3 regions of the Hydrogenophaga sp. RWCD_12 genome follow, and region 1 is predicted to be linked to each of the others. Evidence: predicted binding sites of a transcription regulator. Region 1 holds the regulator's gene; each other region holds the start of a gene.
The links. The regulator sigma-54, encoded in region 1, starts transcription at its own class of promoters, with help from an activator protein. The targets are predictions, from matches to a motif close to TGGCANGNAANCTGCTTT.

Region 1 (6,221 bases):
GACAGCATCCGCCAGTTCGCCGTGGCCTACCTGCGCCACGAACAGGACCTGGACCTGCAGGCCTTCCAGGTGAAGTTTGACCACTATTACCTCGAATCCAGCCTCTACACCAGCGGCCGCGTAGAGGCCACGGTGAAGAAGCTGGTGGACGCCGGCAAGACCTACGAGCAGGACGGCGCGCTGTGGCTCAAGTCCACCGACTACGGCGACGACAAGGACCGCGTCATGCGCAAGGGCGACGGTTCGTACACCTACTTCGTGCCCGATGTGGCCTACCACATCAGCAAGTGGGAACGGGGCTTCACCAAGGTCATCAACATCCAGGGCACCGACCACCACGGAACGATTGCGCGCGTACGCGCCGGCCTGCAGGCCGCGGGCGTGGGCATTCCCCAGGGCTACCCCGACTACGTGCTGCACACCATGGTGCGTGTGGTGCGCGGTGGCGAGGAGGTGAAGATCAGCAAGCGCGCCGGCAGCTACGTGACCCTGCGCGACCTGATCGAGTGGACCAGCAAGGACGCGGTGCGCTTCTTCCTGCTCAGCCGCAAGCCCGACACCGAATACACCTTCGACGTCGACCTCGCGGTGCAGAAGAACAACGACAACCCGGTCTACTACGTGCAGTACGCCCACGCGCGCATCTGCTCGGTGCTGGCCGCCTGGGGCGGTGACGTGGCCTCGCTGGCCGGTGTCGACCTCTCCCCGCTGGACACGCCGGCTGCGCAGTCGCTGATGCTGCTGCTGGCCAGGTACCCGGCCATGCTGACCTCGGCGGCCAACGACTTCGCGCCGCACGACGTGACCTTCTACCTGCGCGAACTGGCCGCGGCTTACCACAGCTACTACGACGCCGAGCGCATCCTGGTGGACGACGAAAAGGTCAAGCTGGCGCGCCTGGCCCTTGTCCGGGCAACCGCGCAGGTGTTGCACAATGGCCTGGCTGTGCTGGGCGTGAGTGCCCCGCAGAAGATGTGAGAACCCTCGATCCATGAACACTCGTTTCCCGCAGGCCCACGGACAGCGTGGCGGAACCCTGGTCGGCTTCGTCGTCGGCCTGCTCATCGGTCTGGGGCTTGCCCTGTCGGTGGCGGTGTACGTGACCCGTGTGCCGGTGCCGTTCGTGGACCGGGGCGTGACGCGCAAGCCCGCCGAAGACGCGGCCGAGGCCGAGCGCAACAAAGGCTGGAACCCGAACGCCGGGCTGGTCAACAAGGCGCCGCCGCTGCCCACGCCGCCAGCCCCCGAGGTACCGGTTGGAACCGACGCGGCTTCCACCAAGGACGCCAAGGACAACAAGGACAACAAGGACAACAAGGACGCCGCTGCCAAACCCGACGCCAAGCCGGCCGACACCGCGGCCGCGAAGCCAGGCGCCGACCCGCTGGGCGATCTGGTGAAGGCCAAGACCGGTGCGGCGGGAGCCGATCCGGCGCCGGCGGCTGGCGCCGATCCGTTCAGCTATTTCGTGCAGGCTGGTGCGTTCAAGTCGGCCGAAGAGGCACAGGCGCAGAAAGCGCGCCTGGCGATGCTGGGCATGGAAGCGTCGATCACCGAGCGCGAACAGTCTGGCCGCCAGGTGTTCCGGGTGCGCATGGGACCTTTCAACCAGAAGGGCATGGCCGATGCAACGCGCGAGCAGCTCGAAACCAACGGTGTCGAAGCCGCACTGGTGCGGGTGCAGCGCTGAACCCCGCGCCAGCCCCGGGGGAACTTTTCCCGGTCCGGCGAGCCTGAACCGGGTCATTTCAAGGAGTTTGAATCCATGCAACGTCGAGATTTTTCCCGTGGCCTGATGGTTGCCGGTGCCGCAGCGGCCACAGGGCTGGCCCTGTCGCCCGCCATGGCACAGCGGGTCGCCTTCAAGGAAGGCACGGACTACACCAGGCTGGCCAAGCCGGCCCCCACCGACAGCCCGGCAGGCCAGGTCGAGGTGGTCGAGTTTTTTGCCTACAGCTGCATCCACTGCTTCAATTTCGAGCCGGTGTTCAGCGATTGGATCAAGAAGCAGCCGGCGAATGTGACCGTGCGCCGCGTGCCGGTGGCCTTCAACCAGAACTTCGTGCCGATGCAGCGCCTTTACTTCACGCTCGAAGCCATGGGCCTGCTGGAGCAACTGCATGGCAAGGTATTCAAGGCATACCACGAAGAGCGCCTACCGCTGACCACGCCGCCGGCCATCCTGGCCTGGGTGGAAAAGCAGGGCGTCAACCGCGAAAAGTTCAGCGCCATTTACGACGGTGCGGCGGTCAAGTCGGCGCAGAAGGCCGTGGGCCTGCAGGACGCCTATCAGGTCGAGGGCACGCCCGCCCTGGGCATCGCCGGGCGTTTCTACATCCCGGGTCAGGGTCCCAAGACCCTCCTGGTGGCCGATTCGCTGATCGCTGAGGCCCGCAAGGGCTGACCGATCGGCCCGTTCGCATCGCACAAGGCCCGCTCCGAGCGGGCCTTGCCGTTTCCAGGCAGGAATCATCTCTTGTCAAGGGCACGAATTGCACTTGGCACCGCTACAATGAATGCAAGATCTGTGCCCCCAAAAGCCATGCACCAACACGTCAAACCCTCCCGCCCGATCGCCTGGTTGTTTGTTGCGGCCGTCGGCCTGCTGTCGCCCTGGGTGGCGCAGGCGGAAAAAGCCGACAAGGACAAGCCCATGAACGTGGAGGCCGATGCCCTGCGTTACGAAGAGAACCGCCAGACCAGCGTGTTCAACGGCAACGTGGTGCTGACCAAGGGCACGATCGTCATGCGCGGCTCCAAGCTGGACGTGCGCCAGGATGCCCAGGGCAACCAGCTCGGTCTGCTGGTGGGTACGCCCGCCACCCCCGGCTTCTTCCGCCAGAAGCGCGAAGGCCTGGACGAGTGGATCGAGGGCGAAGGCGACCGCATCGAATACGACAGCAAGGCCCAGACCGTGCTGTTCACTGGCCGCGCCGTGCTGCGCCGCTACCGCGGTACGCAGCTCAACGACCAGAGCGTGGGCAGCGAGATTCTCTACAACAGCCAGACCGAAGTGTTCACCGTCAAGGGCGGGGTTGACAGCAAGACAGCAGCCAACCCCTCCGGTCGCGTGCGCGCCATGCTGACGCCGATTCCCGAAGAGGAAAAGGCCGGCAAGACACCGCCTCCCCAGCAGCCGGCCGAGCCGGCCACGCTACGTCCAAGCGTCAAGATCACCGAGCCCAAGAAGTGACCGCAATTGCCGCCAGCCCACAGGGCGCTGTGGCGGGACAGAGCCGCCTGGAGGTCCATGGTCTGAAGAAGGCCTATGGCAGCCGCAAGGTGGTCAAGAACGTCTCGCTGTCCGTCGACAAGGGTGAGGTGGTCGGTCTGCTCGGCCCCAACGGCGCTGGCAAGACGACCTCTTTCTACATGATCGTCGGGTTGCTGCGTGCCGACGGCGGCCAGATCCTGCTCGACGGTGAGCGTATCGAATCCCTGCCGATTCACCGCCGCGCCCGTCTGGGTCTGGGTTATCTGCCGCAGGAAGCATCGATCTTCCGCAAGCTCACGGTCGAGCAAAACGTGCGCGCCGTCCTGGAACTGCAGCACAACGAGCAGGGCGAGCGGCTGTCGGAAGACGAAATCCGCAGCCGGCTCGACGAGCTGCTCAAGGACCTGCGGGTGGACCATCTGCGCCTTTCACCGGCGCCCGCGCTGTCTGGCGGTGAGCGCCGCCGGGTCGAGATCGCCCGTGCGCTGGCGACGCGTCCCCGTTTCATCCTGCTGGACGAGCCTTTTGCCGGCATCGACCCGATTGCGGTGCTGGAAATCCAGCACATCATCAGCTTCCTCAAGTCGCGCGGCATCGGTGTGCTGATCACCGACCACAACGTGCGCGAGACCCTGGGCATCTGCGACCACGCCTACATCATCAGCGATGGTCAGGTGCTGGCCAGCGGCACGTCCGCCGAGATCGTGGAGAACGCCGAAGTGCGCCGCGTCTATCTCGGCGAAAACTTCCGCATGTGATGCACTGAGCGGATGAAGCAAGGTCTCTCGCTGCGGGTTTCGCAGCATCTCGCCCTCACTCCCCAGCTGCAGCAATCGATCCGGCTGTTGCAGCTGTCCACGCTTGAAATGGCGCAGGAAGTCGAGCAGATGCTCGACGAGAACCCGTTCCTGGACCGCGGCGAAGAAACGGCCGAGCGCGAGGAATTTGGTGTCGACACGGTCGACGCGCCAGTAGTAGCGGCTGACCAACTGGCGGAGGCTGCGCAGCCTGCGCCGGAACCGCGCCTGCCGGAGGCCGACACCCGGACATCGACGACCGAATCGTCCGAGAGTGGCGCCGCTGACGAGGTCGAGAGCCGCCTCGACGGGGCCTCGCCCGTGGAAGAGAGCTGGGAAGGCGATGGCACGGTCGAGATGGCGCCCGACGACAGCGAGTGGGGCGGTGACGCGCCCGCGCGCAACAACAATGCCTCCGGCGGCGACGATGAAACCGCGACCGCGGCCGAACTGGCCCGCGAGCCGGTCAGCCTGCAGGACCATCTGCACGAGCAGGCGCGCTGCCTGCGGCTGTCCGACGAAGACGCCGCCGCCCTGTATTTCCTGATCGAGTCGCTCAACGACGACGGTTACCTCGAAGAAAGCCTGCACGACCTGGCGCGCGCCTGCTGGCGCCTGACGGCCTCGGCGCAGGTCCCGGCCGACACCGAGCCGCCGTTCGAAGAAGTTGAAGCCATCGAGCAGCGGCTGGGCACGGCGATGCAGTGGCTGCAGCAGATGGAACCCTCCGGCGTCGGTGCCCGCGATCTGGGCGAGTGCCTGCGGCTGCAGATCCTGGAATTGCGCAACACGCCCGCGGCCCGCGCGGCCCTGGCGATCTGCGAGCAGCCGCTGGAGCTGATCGCCAAACGCGACATCAAGCGCCTGTGCGCGACCACCGGCCAGGACGACGAGGCTGTGCGCTCCGGCCTGGCGCTGATTGCGCGGCTGGAACCCAAGCCAGGCCGGCGCTTTGTCGATGTCGAGCGCAACGTCGTGGTGCCCGACGTGATCGTCACGCGCGCCGGCCGCGGCTTCAAGGTCACGCTCAACGCCGAGGTCATGCCGCGCCTGCGGGTGCACGATGTGTACGCCAACGCCATGCGTGGCCGCGGTCGCGATGGCGGCGGCGAAGCGGGCCACGCGGCCATGCAGCAGCGCCTGCAGGAAGCGCGCTGGTTCATCAAGAACATCCAGCAGCGCTTCGACACCATCCTGCGCGTCTCCAGCGCCATCGTCGAACGCCAGCGCAACTTCTTCATGCACGGCGAACTCGCCATGCGACCGCTGGTGCTGCGCGAGATCGCCGACGAGCTGGGACTGCACGAATCGACCATCAGCCGTGTGACCACCGCCAAGTACATGGCCACGCCGTTCGGCACCTACGAGCTCAAGTATTTCTTCGGCTCGTCGCTTGGCACCGAGACCGGCGGCAACGCGTCGAGCACGGCCGTGCGCGCCCTGCTCAAGCAGTTCATCGCGTCCGAAGAGCCTTCCAAGCCTCTGTCGGACAACCAGCTCTCGGACTTGCTCAAGGAGCAGGGCATCGAGTGCGCGCGCCGCACGGTCGCGAAATACCGCGAGGCACTGCGCATCGCGCCCGCGAACCTTCGGAAAGCTTTGTAACCCCCTGCGCCGCTTCGCGTCACCCCCCAGGGGGCTGCACCAACGGCCCGGCAAAGCCGGTTCCGTGGTGCACGCTGGAAGGGGCTGTGCCAAACGTGCGGTGTTTGTTCGTTAGGTTTCCATTCATGAACCAGCTTCAACTCTTCCTCCCCTGCGCCGCTGGCGTGGAGGACTACCTGGCCGCCGAGGTCACGCGCATCACCGGCGCGACCGAGGTGCAGAAGTGGCGCGCGGGCGTGGCATTGGAGGCTTCGTGGCGCGATGCGCTCAAGCTCAACCTGCATTGCCGCCTGGCGCAGCGGGTGCTGGTGCAGCTCTGGCACGGCGGCTACCGCAGCGAGAACGACCTGTATGCCGCGGCCAGCGAGGTCGCCTGGGAAATCTGGTTCACGCCGCAGCAGACCATCAAGGTCGAGGTCACGGCCCAGCACAGTCCGCTCAAGAGCCTGAACTTCGCGGCACTGAAGATCAAGGACGCGGTCTGCGACCGATTCCGCGACCGGCGCGGCGAGCGGCCCAGCGTCAACACCACCTGGCCCGACGTGCGCCTCTATGCCCACCTGACCACCGACACGGTCAGCCTGTACATCGACACCTCGGGTGAG
Region 2 (6,221 bases), on a different contig from region 1:
TACACAAGCAATTCGGCGAAGACCAGGCTATTGGCGGGAACCACTACCGCGCTTACGTCGGACCCCCAAACTACTACGACCTTATTGGCGTTACCCAGTTCAACCTGCTAACGCTGTTTGGCATGCGCGAAACCTCCACCCTGCTGGACGTTGGATGTGGTTCTCTGCGAGGTGGCCGTTTCGCCATCATGTACCTCCGTCCCGGCAAGTATTACGGACTGGATCCCGAGCCATGGGCCTGGGAAGAAGGCTTGCAAGCTCACTTCGGCAAGGAGTTGGCCAGCAGAAAGGAACCCACTTTCATCCAGGATAGCGACTACACCTTTACGAAGTTTGGCCGTAAGTTTGACTTCATGATGGCGCACTCTATCTTCACCCACGCACCGGAGAAACAGATCCGCCAGTGTATGGTGGAGGCGGCCAAGGTGATGGTGCCCGAGACGGTGTTCTTGGCTACCTTTTTCGAGAGCCTGGACGGTGCCGACTACACGGGCTCTGAATGGGCATACCCCGAAATCGTGCGCTACCGCAAGTCCACGATCTCCAAATTCGTAGAGGAATCTGGCCTCGAATGTCAGCACTTCGACTGGCCGCATCCTTTCAATCAGAAGTGGATCGCCGTTTCGCTCAAGGGGAATCGGCCCGATGTGCAGAGAGCACTGTCAGGCCACATCTACTCATATGAGGCGACCCTACAGCGACGGGCAACTGGCACCACTTGGCCGACCTCCCACACCGACCAGGTCGTCACTCCCGAAAACTCCGAAGTTAAGCAATGACCATGGACAACAACCGACCTGCAGACGATAGCCGGCCGCGCATTCTCATAGGTGTGACCGGTTCGGTGGATGCCATGCAACTGCCTACTTACATTCGTGCGATCCGTGCGGGGATGGACTGCTCGCTGAGCGTGATATTCACCCCTGATGCAACGAATTTTGTGAACGTCGATAGCATAGGACTCATTGTTGAACGCGTCATTAGCGGCGAAAGCCCAAAGGATTGGGAGACTGACAGGCCAGGCCGTATTGCTGCGGAACACGACCTGATGATCGTCATGCCAGCCACGGCCAACACCTTGGCCGCAGCCGCTCAGGGTACTTCTCAGAATCGGCTGACCATGATGTTCCTTGTCGCGAAGTTTCCGATCGTATTTTTCCCCGTGATGGGGCCCAGCATGTGGGACAAACCAGTGGTTCGCCGCAATGTGGCTCAAATGCGCGAGGATGGCCACGACGTTGTTGAGCCGACGTGGAAAGAGCAGTACGAGCCGCATTACCGACGCATGTATGGCCACTACAGCTTGCCCGAACCAGACCAGGTGCTGGCCATCATCAAAGCCAAACTGGAAATATCGGAAGCAGGCACTAGACGGAGCGATTCATGAATCGTGTGACTACTGAAGACGCACACGCTATGGTGACAAGTCGGGCTGACCCAGCGTCGGGGAAGAGGGTTTTGCTCGCCTTGGCAATGTCGATGCTGCTGTCCTCACTTGGAATCAGCATTCCGAACGTTGCCTTGCCCACCATTGCCCAAGCCTTCGGCGCGCCGTTTCAGGAAGTACAGTGGGTTGTCATTGCTTACCTTCTGTCCATCACAGTCGTGATCGTCAGTGTAGGCAGGCTGGGCGACATCCTCGGTCACCGGCGAGTTCTGCTTGCAGGCATTTTTCTCTTTACCACAGCTTCGGTGCTGTGTGGCATCGCACCCACTTTGTTAACGCTCATCGCGGCGCGCGCAGTGCAAGGCTTCGGTGCCGCAATTCTGATGGCGATGCCAGCGGCGCTGGTGCGCGAGGCTGTGCCCAAAGAACGCACAGGTAGTGCCATGGGCCTGCTGGGGACGATGTCCGCCATCGGCACAGCACTCGGCCCCTCGCTAGGTGGACTATTGCTGGCAGGCCCTGGCTGGCGGTCGGTCTTCATCGTCATGGTGCCGCTAGGCTTGGTCAACCTATTGGTGGCCCAACGCTTCCTCCCAGTGAAGGCACCCAGCGCCAAGGTGGGCAACGGAGGCTTTGACAAGCTGGGCACCCTGCTGTTGGGCGGCACCCTGGCATGCTATGCGCTTGCAGTTACAGCGGGCAAAGGCCAGTTTGGGCAACTTAACACCATACTGATGTCGGCAGCGGCAGTGGGCGTCGTCCTATTTCTGCTGGTGCAGACCCGGGTCGCCTCGCCGCTCATTCGGCTTTCTGAGTTCCGTAATCCGGTGCTCAGCGCCAGCTTGGCCATGAACGTGCTGGTGGCAACCGTGATGATGTCAACGCTGGTCGTAGGACCCTTCTACCTGTCTCGCGCATTGGGACTGAAAGACGCGTTGGTCGGCGCGGTCATGGCCATTGGCCCAGTCATCTCCACATTTTGCGGAGTTCCCGCTGGACGAATTGTGGACCGCCTAGGCCCAACGAAGGTTGTATTCATCGGTCTGCTCCAGATGGCCGCAGGCGCATTTGCGCTGTCATTCTTACCTAGCATGTTTGGTATCGCAGGCTACATCCTGGCAGTGTTCATCCTCACCCCGGGATACCAGCTCTTCCAAGCAGCCAACAATACGGCTGTGATGATCGACGTGCCACAAGATCAGCGCGGTGTCATCTCAGGCATGCTGAGCTTGGCACGCAATCTGGGTCTCATTACAGGCGCGTCGGTGATGGGGGCACTCTTCGCGCATGCTGCAATGACCAGCGACTTCTCAACGGCCAACCCGGATGCGGTAGCCAACGGCATGCATGTCACGTTTGCGGTGGCTGGCTGCTTGGTAGCCCTCGCATTTGGAATCGCAATGGTCGCCTTACGCAGCTTGGCAACGAAGAGATCGGCAAACTAAGCCGTCTCTAGATTTCCGAAAAGCCTCTACACCGCCTTTTTTCAAAAGGGCGGCAGGCACCTACTTGTCTAGAGGAAGCATGAGCTCATCCGATGTGCAACCCCCTGAACAAAGCACACCTTTCGATGGCGCCAGTAACGCCATTACTCGCGACCGGCTTCGTGACGGTTCGCTGCTCGCACAGTGGCGCGCAGCTGCTCTGCCCAACTACACTGTGCGCTCTGACGAAGAGATCGAGAGATCGTTGAGTCACACGCTGGCTTCGCGACCTAGTGATGGCGAGGTCTGGGTTTTCGGATATGGCTCTCTAATCTGGAACCCTACATTTGATTTCGCAGAAAAGCGGGTAGCACTTCTGCGAGGCTGGCATCGTCGCTACTGCCTTTGGATAAAGCAGGGACGTGCCACGCCCGAAAGACCTGGCCTCACCCTAGCGCTAGACCGCGGTGGCGCCTGTAACGGCGTTGCCTTCCGGATCGAAGCGAAGCGAGTCGAGGAAGAACTGTTAATGCTGTGGCGTCGCGAAATGGCTAGCGGCGTTTACGAAGCTCGATGGATCGACATCCGCCTTCAAGGTGCAGAATCAAGCATGGTCAAGGCAGTAACTTTTGTCGCCAACAGGCGACACGAACGTTTTACCGATTCTCTAACTGATGAGCAGATCGCAGATTGCATCTTGCTAGCTAAAGGTCAGTTTGGCACCAGCTTGGAGTATTTCTGGAACACCATCGGTCATCTTGAATCGCTGGGGCTTAGAGACTCCGGGCTTGATCGCCTCCGCGTGTACGTCAGCACACGACTTGCAGCAAATTCATGAGTTGGGGTTGGAGTTCACCTGCGCCTCACTCGACACAGGCACTGCAACTCTGATCGTTTGGTGCCTTCAACTTTGGTGCCGACCGCTCTAAATCGTTGATTCATCTAGCCTGGCAAGTGGCTTAACTTTGGTGATGTCCACCCGGCCTCGGCGGTGAGCCGCCGCCGACCAGGGCGACCGCGCTGGCGCTGTGGTGCGGTGCGCAAGTCGGGCGCAGACCCCACCGGTCCGGGTGGAAGCGGCCGGCCAGCGAGGCCACCGCGGCCGATTCCAGCGCTTCGTCGGTGTCCATGGTCGGCAGCAGGCCGGCAAAACGCTGGGCCAGCATGCTCTTGCCCGAGCCCGGCGGACCGACCATCAATATGGAGTGACCTCCTGCGGCCGCAATCTCCAGCGCGCGCCGCGCCGCCGCCTGGCCCTTGACGTCGGACAGGTCGGCGTAGGTTTCGCGCGCGCCGGGCGGCATCGGCGAGAGGCGCGCCCAGGCCGCTTCGTCCGGCACGCTCTCCGGTGCGCCGCTGGCGCCTTCCGGCAGGAACTGGGCGACCACATCCAGCAGATGGCGGGCGCGGAACACGTGGGCCTGCGGCACCAGCGCGGCTTCTTCGGCGCTGCCCGGTGGCAGCACCAGCCGGGTGGGCCGACCCGTTTCACCGTCACGGTGCAGCGCCAGGCTCATCGCCAGCGCACCGCGCACCGGCCGCAGCTCGCCGCCCAGTGACAGTTCGCCCGCGAATTCCCAGCCGACCAGCTTCGCGCGGTCGATCTGGCCTGCCGCGGCCAGGATGCCCAGCGCAATCGGCAGGTCGAAGCGCCCCGAGTCCTTGGGCAGGTCGGCCGGCGCGAGATTGACGGTGATGCGCTTGTTGCTCGGGAACTCGAGCCCGGCGTTGGCGATGGCCGAGCGCACGCGCTCGCGCGCTTCCTTCACTTCTGTGTCGACCAGACCCACCAGCGTGAAGCTGGGCAGACCGTTGGCCAGATGGACTTCGACCTGCACCGGCCGGGCTTCGAGCCCGATCAGCGCGCGGCTGTGCACCAATGACAAACCCATTCGCTCGTTCCTCCCTGTTTCGGTGCGCGACCGGGTGCGGGTCGCCATGCACGTGTTTGGTGCGGCCTGGAGACCGACGCGCGGAAATCATGGCATGGGGGCGTGCATACCGCAGCCCCTCTCCGAGGGATGTATCCCTCTGTAAACCGCGCTGGAGACCGAGGGAAGAAGCCGGCTGGCACGGTCCGTGCATTGCCCTGTCAGCGATTGCATCAAACCGTGGTGTCTCCAGGCCTTGCCGCCCGGCACCATCCCACCGAAGAAGAGGTAACACAGCATGAAAATGGTTTCCGCCATCATCAAGCCGTTCAAGCTGGACGAGGTGCGCGAGGCGCTCTCCGGCATGGGCGTGCAGGGCATCACCGTCACTGAAGTCAAGGGCTTCGGACGCCAGAAGGGCCACACCGAGCTCTACCGCGGCGCCGAATACGTCGTCGACTTCCTGCCCAAGGTCAAGATCGAAGCCGCCGTCGACGACAGCCTGGTCGACCGCGTGATCGAAGCCATCGAAGGTGCCGCCCGCACCGGAAAGATCGGCGACGGAAAGATCTTCGTCACCTCCCTCGAACAGGTGGTTCGCATCCGCACCGGCGAGACCGGCAAGGAAGCCCTCTGATCCACAGACCCGAATCAGAAAGAGCACCAACATGAAAAAGCTACTCGCCTCCCTGCTGCTGGGCGCCGGCCTGACCTTCGGCGCGTTCAGCGCCATGGCCGAGGACGCCCCCAAGCCAGCCGAAGCGCCCGCCGCTGCGGCTGCCGCCGCCCCCGCTGCTGACGCTGCTGCCAAGCCCGCCGACGCGCCTGCAGCAGCACCTGCTGCCGACGCCGCCAAGCCGGCCGAAGCCGCGGCTGCACCGGCCGCCGCCCCCGCTGCTGACGCTGCCAAGCCCGCCGAGGCCGCCGCTGCTCCCGCACCGTCCCCCAACAAGGGCGACACAGCCTGGATGTTCGTCTCGACCCTGCTGGTCATCCTGATGACCGTGCCTGGCCTGGCGCTGTTCTACGGCGGTCTGGTCCGCAGCAAGAACATGCTGTCGGTGCTGATGCAGGTGATGGTGACCTTCTCGCTGATCGTCGTGCTGTGGGCCGTCTACGGCTACAGCCTGGCCTTCACCGAAGGCAACGCCTTCATCGGTGGCTTCGACCGTCTGTTCATGAAGGGTGTCTGGGACAACGCCGCGGGCACCTTTGCCAACGCAGCGACGTTCAGCAAGAACACGCCGATGTACGAGATCGTGTTCGCCGCCTTCCAGGCCACCTTCGCCGGCATCACCTGCACCCTGATCGTGGGCTCGTTCGCCGAGCGCATGAAGTTCAGCGCCGTGCTTCTGTTCTGCGCAATCTGGTTCACCTTCTCCTATGCTCCGATCGCCCACATGGTCTGGTTCTGGATGGGTCCTGACGCCTACACCACCGCTGAAGTGGCCACCGAGATGAACGGCAAGGCCGGCTACATCTGGCAGATGGGCGCCCTGGACTTCGCTGGCGGTACCGTGGTGCACATCAACGCCGCCG
Region 3 (6,221 bases), on a different contig from region 1:
AGCGGTCGTTGGCCTCGATGCCGGTCAGGCGCTCGAAGATCTCGAAGGGCGCGCCGCTGATCGCCTGCAGCGCCTCGGCGCCTTCGCGGGTCTGTTCGCCGACGCCGATGGTCCAGGACGACGCTCCGGCCGCACGGATCTCTTCGAGCGTCGTGCCGCCCAGCGTGGTGCCGCGCCAGTCGGGCGGGATGTGGCCGTCCAGCGAGCCCGAGATGTCGGGCAGCACGATGGCCTTCAGCCCGAAGGCTTCGATGGTTTCGCGCAACTCGTCGATGTCGCCCGGCGAGAGGTGGCTGCCCGGCAGCAGCGTGACCTGGTCTTGCACCAGCGGCAAAGGCTTCACCAGCGACTTCACGATGCCGGTGATCGCGTGCTTGAAGCCGTCCTCAAATGCGCCGACATAGTCCGGCGTCGAGACGTAGATGATTTCGGTGTCGGCCAGCTCCGGGTGCTTCTGCCGCGCCAGCGCGAGGAAGCCGTTGACGTCGTCGCCCTTGGTTTCGGTCAGGCCGGTCGAGCAGATCGCGATCAGCTTGGGCGCTGCGCGCTTGCGGATGTTCAGCAGCGCGGCCTCGATGTTCTCGTAGCCGCCGAGGATGGTGGTGACCTCGTTCATCGCCGTGGTCTGCAGCGGAATCGCTTCCTTGAAGTGCCGCACCAGCAGCACCAGACCGAAGGACGTGCAGCCCTGCGAGCCGTGCATCACCGGCATGCAGCTGTCCAGCCCGAGGAAGGCCATGCTCGCGCCCAGCGGCTGGCTCATCTTGAGCGGATTGACGGTGCAGGCTTTTTTGGATTCGACGACGCTGGCCATGGTGTGCTCCGTGCGCGTTGCTCAGACCGGGACTTCTTCGGGTTCCAGACCCATCGCATGGGCCGCAACCGTGCTCAGGTGCGCCGTCTGGTCGGCGGGCTGTGCCTGCGGCAGCGTCTCGCCGTCATCGCCCCAGGGCGCGGCGATGCGCACGCGCTGCCAGACCGGGTTGGACAGCGCGCGGTCGATCTGGTGCACGAGTTCGACCATGCCTTCGTAGCCGGCGTAGGCGTGGTGGCGTTCCTGGTTGATGTCCAGCCAGGGCATGCGCGCCTTGAGCGCCACGAACTGCGAGCGGCCGCCGCTGAGCATGATGTCGGCGCGGGCGTCCTTGAGCATCGCGTACATCTCGCGCGGCGTCATGTCGTCGATCATGTGGGCGTCGGCGCCTTTGCCCATCAGCTCCTTGAGCTTTTCCTTGTCTTCCTTGGTGCTCTTCTTGACACTAGTGCCGACGATTTCCATGCCGCCTTCCTGCAGCGCCGCCACCACCGACCAGGACTTCACGCCGCCGGTGATCAGCAGCACGCGCTTGCCGGTCAGGCGCGCCTTGTATTCGGCGATGCGCTTGAAGGCGCGCGCCTCTTCGACCTCGATCAGGCGCTCGGTGCGGTCGATCAGCTCGGCGTCGGCGCCCTGCTGCACCAGCAGCTTCGCGATCTGTCGCAGCGTGTCGCTTATGTCGCTGATGCCGTAGAACGAACCTTCGAAATACGGGATGCCGTAGCGCTGCTGCATCTTGGTCGCGATGTTGATCATCGACTTGCTGCAGACCATCATGTTGGCCTTGGCGCGGTGGGCCGAGGCGATCTCGTTGTACTTGCCGTCGCCGCTGATGCACGAGAGGATGCGGATGCCCAGTGCGTCCAGCAGCGGCTTGATCTGCCAGAGCTCGCCGACCAGGTTGTATTCGCCAATGATGTTGATGTCGTACGGCGTGGTGTATTCGGGTTCGACGGTGCCGATGACGTAGTCGAGGATGGCCTCGGCGCCCAGCTTGTTGCCCAGGTTCTTGGGTCCGGCGAAGCCCGGCGCGTTGACCGGGATCACCGGCTTGCCGAACTTCTCGGCCGCGCGCTTGCAGACCGCCTCGATGTCGTCGCCGGTCAGCGCGGTGACGCAGGTCTGGTAGACAAAGACCGCCGGCGGGTCGTACTTCTCGATGATTTCGCGGATCGACTTGAACAGGCGCTTCTCACCGCCGTAGATCACGTCGAGCTCGCTGATGTCGGTGGTGAAGCCGGTGCGGTAGATCTTGGAGTGCGAGGAGGCGCTGTGGCGGTTGTCCCAGCTGTTGCCTTCGCAGGCGATCGGGCCGTGCACCAGGTGGGCCACGTCGGCCACCGGCTGCAGCGCGATCTTGGCGCCGTCGAAGGCGCAGCCACCTGCCGCCGCGCCGGGCGAGAGCTGCTTGGTGCAGCCCTTCTTGCGTTCCTTCTCGCTCTTGCCCTGGTTGACGTCGCAGCCGGGCTCTTCGAACACTTCAGCGATCTTGGCCTTCAGCGATACCGACATGGCGAGCTCCTGTCAACGTGGGGTACTCGCCCTTTGCAGGTTTGATGCCAGGCCTTCAGACGGGGTTTTCGGCGCTTTCAGGGGGCTTCAGTGAAGGGTTTGAAGCAATCGCGACGGATGGTTTGCGACAGAGTGTGGTGAAAGCGATCCGGCGCCGGGCCGCCCCAAGCCGGATCAGCCCTCGTGGGGGGCAGCGACCCGCGAAGCGGCGGAGCGTGGGGGCCAGGTTCTAGACATCGGAAGGCAACGGCTTGCCTTCCCGGTGCAGCTCGATCCAGCGCTTGAGTTCGGCCACATGCCCAGCCTCCTCGTCGGCGAACTCCTGGGCCAGCGCACGCAGCTCGGGGTCGATGGTGTTCTTCATGACATCGCTGTAGTAGTCCATCCCGGCCTGTTCGGCTTCGAGCGCGACCTCCAGCGCCTGTTCACGGCCCAGCATCGGGTCGGCGGCCCAGATCGCGGCGGCCTCCGGGCTCTCGATGTCCGGCCAGGTGTAGTCCTCCGGGCGCAGCGGCGGCAGGTCTCGGTAGCCGGCGCGTTCGCGCGCATCCGCCAGGTGCAGCTTCGAATAGTCCGCCAGCTGGCGGAACAGGCGGCCCACCTCGCGGTTGCCCTGGGTGTTCATCGCGTCGGCCAGCTGGCCAAAGCGCAGCGCCGCTTCCTGTTCGATGCGGATGGCGTGAACGAGAAATTCTTCGACGGAGTCCATGGTGTGCTTTCTTCAGTAATCGATCCCGAACCAGAGCGGTTCGCGCTTGCGCAAATCGGCCACCAGCTCCAGCGTCGCCGGGACCAGCGCCCGCACGCCGTACCAGACGGCTTCGCGGCGCGGTTGTCCGCCCGACTCCAGCAGATGGTGCAGCTGGCCCCAGCCCTGCCAGTCAATGCGGTTGAGCCGCTGGTGCAGCTCGGGCGCCAGGTGCGCCAGGGTCTGCGACATCACCAGCAGCTGCGACTCGACCACATGCAGCGTGGCCTCGCTGGCGAACAGCTCGTCCTCGCTCTGCAGCTCCGCCAGCAGCTTCAGGATCGTTTCACCCGCGATCCGCACGATGTCGCACTGCATGCGGTGCAGCATGGACGTTCCTTCAGAGGTTGTCGGCCAGCACTTCGAGCGACAGCAGTTGCTGGTGCAGGGCGTGGCGGGCGCGCCAGCGCGTGGCGTCGCAGAGCCAGGTGTCGGCACCTTCGGTGGCTAGCACCGCTTCGCTGTCGGACCAGTAGACACGGTGCTCACCGGGCCGCGCCGCCAGCGCCGCCAGCAGCGCCGCCCGTTCGTCCACCGGATCGGGACTGAGCACACCGCGCCCCAGCAGGTGGTCGGCGCGGTAGAGCGTGGTGTCCCAGCCGAACTGGTCGCCGAGTGCGCAGACCGACGGGAATTCGGTGCGCGCGGCGGCATCGACCTGCTCATGCCCCAGCGCATCCAGCAGCGCGCGCGGCGTCACCTCGTCGAACAGCTCCCAGGCTTCGCAGGCGTCGTCGGCCGCGATCTTGCGCGACAGGTCGGCCAGGTGGTAGGCAAACCAGGCCGCAGGTTCGCTTTCGGGGGGACATTCGACGACGTAGATCATGGCGATCCGATCACTCGACGCCTTCGGCGACGGCCTTGGCCCAGATCGCGCGGCGCAGGCGCTGCGCGATCGCCATCGGGCTGGTGTCGATGGTGCGCTGTTCGGCCGTCATCGCGCCTTGCGCAATCGCGGCTTCTTCGTGGGTCAGCGGCAGCCGGCCCGCCATGTGCGTGGCGCCCGGCACCGCGGCCAGGATCGCCTGGCGGTTCGGGTGCTCGATCAGCGGCACCAGCGTGTCGGCCTCCTTGAGTCCTGCGAGGCACACCCAGCCGTCGATCACCTCGACCGAACGGCCGTCCTGCGTGGTCTTGACGAGGGTGTTGGCCATTTTTTTAGAACTCCACCAGGATGTCTTCGCTGCGCACCACGAACTGACAGGCCAGTCGCCACGGCGGCGGCAGGTCCTTGGTCTCGGCGTCTTCGATCTGCTGCTGCGTGATCTTGCCGGCAAAGCGCAGCACCGTCTTTTCCTTCTCGGTCAGCGCGACACCGATCGGCGTCTTGTCCGACAGGACCGTCACCTTGAGCTGGCAGGAACCGCACTCGCCGTTCTCGCACTCGAAGTCCAGCGGAATGTTGTTGGCCTTCGCCACCGCCAGCAAAGTCCGCGTATCGCCCGCCACCGCATAGACCGTCAGGTCCTTCTTCATGCGCGGCGAACTGAAAGTCACATTGGCCATAAGACCCTCACTGAAAGAGATGTCCGGGATCGCAGCGACCTGGGTGAGCAAGGGGATCCCAATCCAGGCCGCCGCGGAACCGGCTTTGCCGGGCCGCCAGCGGCGCCCCCTGGGGGGTGACGCGCGCAGCGCGGCGCGGGGGGGGTCAACGAATAATGTCGTACGAGTAGTCCGTCTTGCCCGGAACAATCGTGTTCGCGTCCAGGGCTTCGAAGAACTCGTCCAGCAGGTTGACCAGGACGCGCATGCCGCCCTCGTAGCCCCAGGTGGGGAAACGGTGGTAGTGGTGGCGATCGAAGATCGGGAACACCATGCGCACCAGCGGCGTGCCGGTGTCGCGCTCCAGGTACTTGCCGTACGTGTTGCCGATCAGGAAGTCCACCGGTTCCGTGAACAGCAGGCTGCGCATGTGCCACAGGTCGCGCTTGGGGTAGACCTTGCAGCCGGCGCCGTAGGGCGAGCTGTCGAACAGCTTCTGCACCTTGGCGGCCCATGTTTCGGTGCCGTTGGTGGCCAGCACGTGGGCCGGCTCGGCGCCCAGCTCCAGCAGGAACTGCGCGTAACCGATCATCTGGTCCGGGTCGCCGTACAGGGCGTAGCGCTTGCCGTGCAGGTGGGCCTGGCTGTCGGCCATGGCGTCGACCAGCAGGCCGCGTTCGAGTTCCAGCTCGGCCGGGATCGGCTTGCCGGTCAGGCGGCTGATGGCCATCAGGAATTCGTCCGTGCCGGCCACGCCCACGGGCGCGTTGAGCACGACCACTTCCTGGCCCTTCTCGGTGATGTACTTGCTGGTCTTCTCGCAGCAGTACTCCTGGAACACGATGGTCGCCTTGGCGTGCAGGCCGGCGATCACTTCTTCCTTGGTGGTGCCGCCCTCGTACATGCGGAACTCGCCGTCGGTCGGGGTGCTCCACGAACCGGACGGGTCGCACAGCACATTCACCTTGACGCCGAACAGGCTGAAGATGCGGCGCATTTCCTTCATGTTGCCGACGACGAAACCGTCGAAACCGGCGATGAAGTTGATGCTCTCGTCAGGCACGCGCTCCAGCTTCTCGGTGGTGCCGGCCTTGCCGTCCCAGAAGTGCTGCAGCACGCCCAGCAGCGCGTTGTCGTAGCCGGTGATGTGGCTGCCGACGAAGGCCGGGGTGTGGGCGAACGGCACGTCGAACTCGGCGGGAACCGAGCCCTTTTCCTTGGACGTCTTGATGAAGGCGTTCAGGTCGTCACCGATCACCTCGGCCATGCAGGTCGTGCTGACCGCGATCATGTCGGGCTTGTACAGGTTATAGGCGTTGGCCAGGCCGTCGACCATGTTGTTCAGGCCACCGAACACCGCCGCGTCTTCCGTCATCGAGGAGCTGACGCAGGACGTCGGTTCCTTGAAGTGGCGGGAGAAGTGCGAACGGTAGTAGGCGACGCAGCCCTGCGAACCGTGCACGAAGCTGAGGGTCTTGTGGAAACCGTTGGCGACGTAGACGGCGCCCAGCGGCTGGCAGGCCTTGGCCGGATTCACGGTCAGCGAATCGCGGGCGAAGTTCTTCTGCTTGTAGTCCTCGGTCTTGGTCCATTCGATGACCTGGCCGATTTTCTCGTCGCTGTGGTTGTATTCGAACTGTTCCTTCTTGTTCTTGAACA

Region 2: the regulator sigma-54 is predicted to act here: its motif matches at 4,880-4,897, upstream of ACLIJ1_RS16185 (P-II family nitrogen regulator).
Region 3: the regulator sigma-54 is predicted to act here: its motif matches at 2,362-2,379, upstream of nifE (nitrogenase iron-molybdenum cofactor biosynthesis protein NifE).

Annotation. Positions count from the first base shown of each region.
Region 1 is NZ_JBKIXC010000006.1:363,951-370,171, forward strand. Features, by position in the region: gene argS (arginine--tRNA ligase) at 1-978, shown strand, start outside; gene ACLIJ1_RS22845 (SPOR domain-containing protein) at 992-1,690, shown strand; gene ACLIJ1_RS22850 (thiol:disulfide interchange protein DsbA/DsbL) at 1,766-2,404, shown strand; gene lptA (lipopolysaccharide transport periplasmic protein LptA) at 2,543-3,193, shown strand; gene lptB (LPS export ABC transporter ATP-binding protein) at 3,190-3,972, shown strand; gene rpoN (RNA polymerase factor sigma-54) at 3,985-5,616, shown strand; gene ACLIJ1_RS22870 (THUMP domain-containing class I SAM-dependent RNA methyltransferase) at 5,742-6,221, shown strand, end outside.
Region 2 is NZ_JBKIXC010000004.1:162,311-168,531, reverse strand. Features, by position in the region: gene ACLIJ1_RS16210 (hypothetical protein) at 1-779, shown strand, start outside; gene ACLIJ1_RS16205 (flavoprotein) at 776-1,387, shown strand; gene ACLIJ1_RS16200 (MFS transporter) at 1,474-2,832, shown strand; gene ACLIJ1_RS16195 (gamma-glutamylcyclotransferase) at 2,912-3,649, shown strand; partial or broken gene ACLIJ1_RS16190 (YifB family Mg chelatase-like AAA ATPase) at 3,780-4,703, opposite strand; gene ACLIJ1_RS16185 (P-II family nitrogen regulator) at 4,981-5,319, shown strand; gene ACLIJ1_RS16180 (ammonium transporter) at 5,351-6,221, shown strand, end outside.
Region 3 is NZ_JBKIXC010000003.1:534,236-540,456, forward strand. Features, by position in the region: gene nifN (nitrogenase iron-molybdenum cofactor biosynthesis protein NifN) at 1-814, opposite strand, end outside; gene nifE (nitrogenase iron-molybdenum cofactor biosynthesis protein NifE) at 836-2,329, opposite strand; gene ACLIJ1_RS14460 (ferritin-like domain-containing protein) at 2,559-3,038, opposite strand; gene ACLIJ1_RS14465 (hypothetical protein) at 3,051-3,407, opposite strand; gene ACLIJ1_RS14470 (hypothetical protein) at 3,418-3,903, opposite strand; gene ACLIJ1_RS14475 (hypothetical protein) at 3,914-4,231, opposite strand; gene ACLIJ1_RS14480 (2Fe-2S iron-sulfur cluster-binding protein) at 4,236-4,583, opposite strand; gene nifK (nitrogenase molybdenum-iron protein subunit beta) at 4,729-6,221, opposite strand, start outside.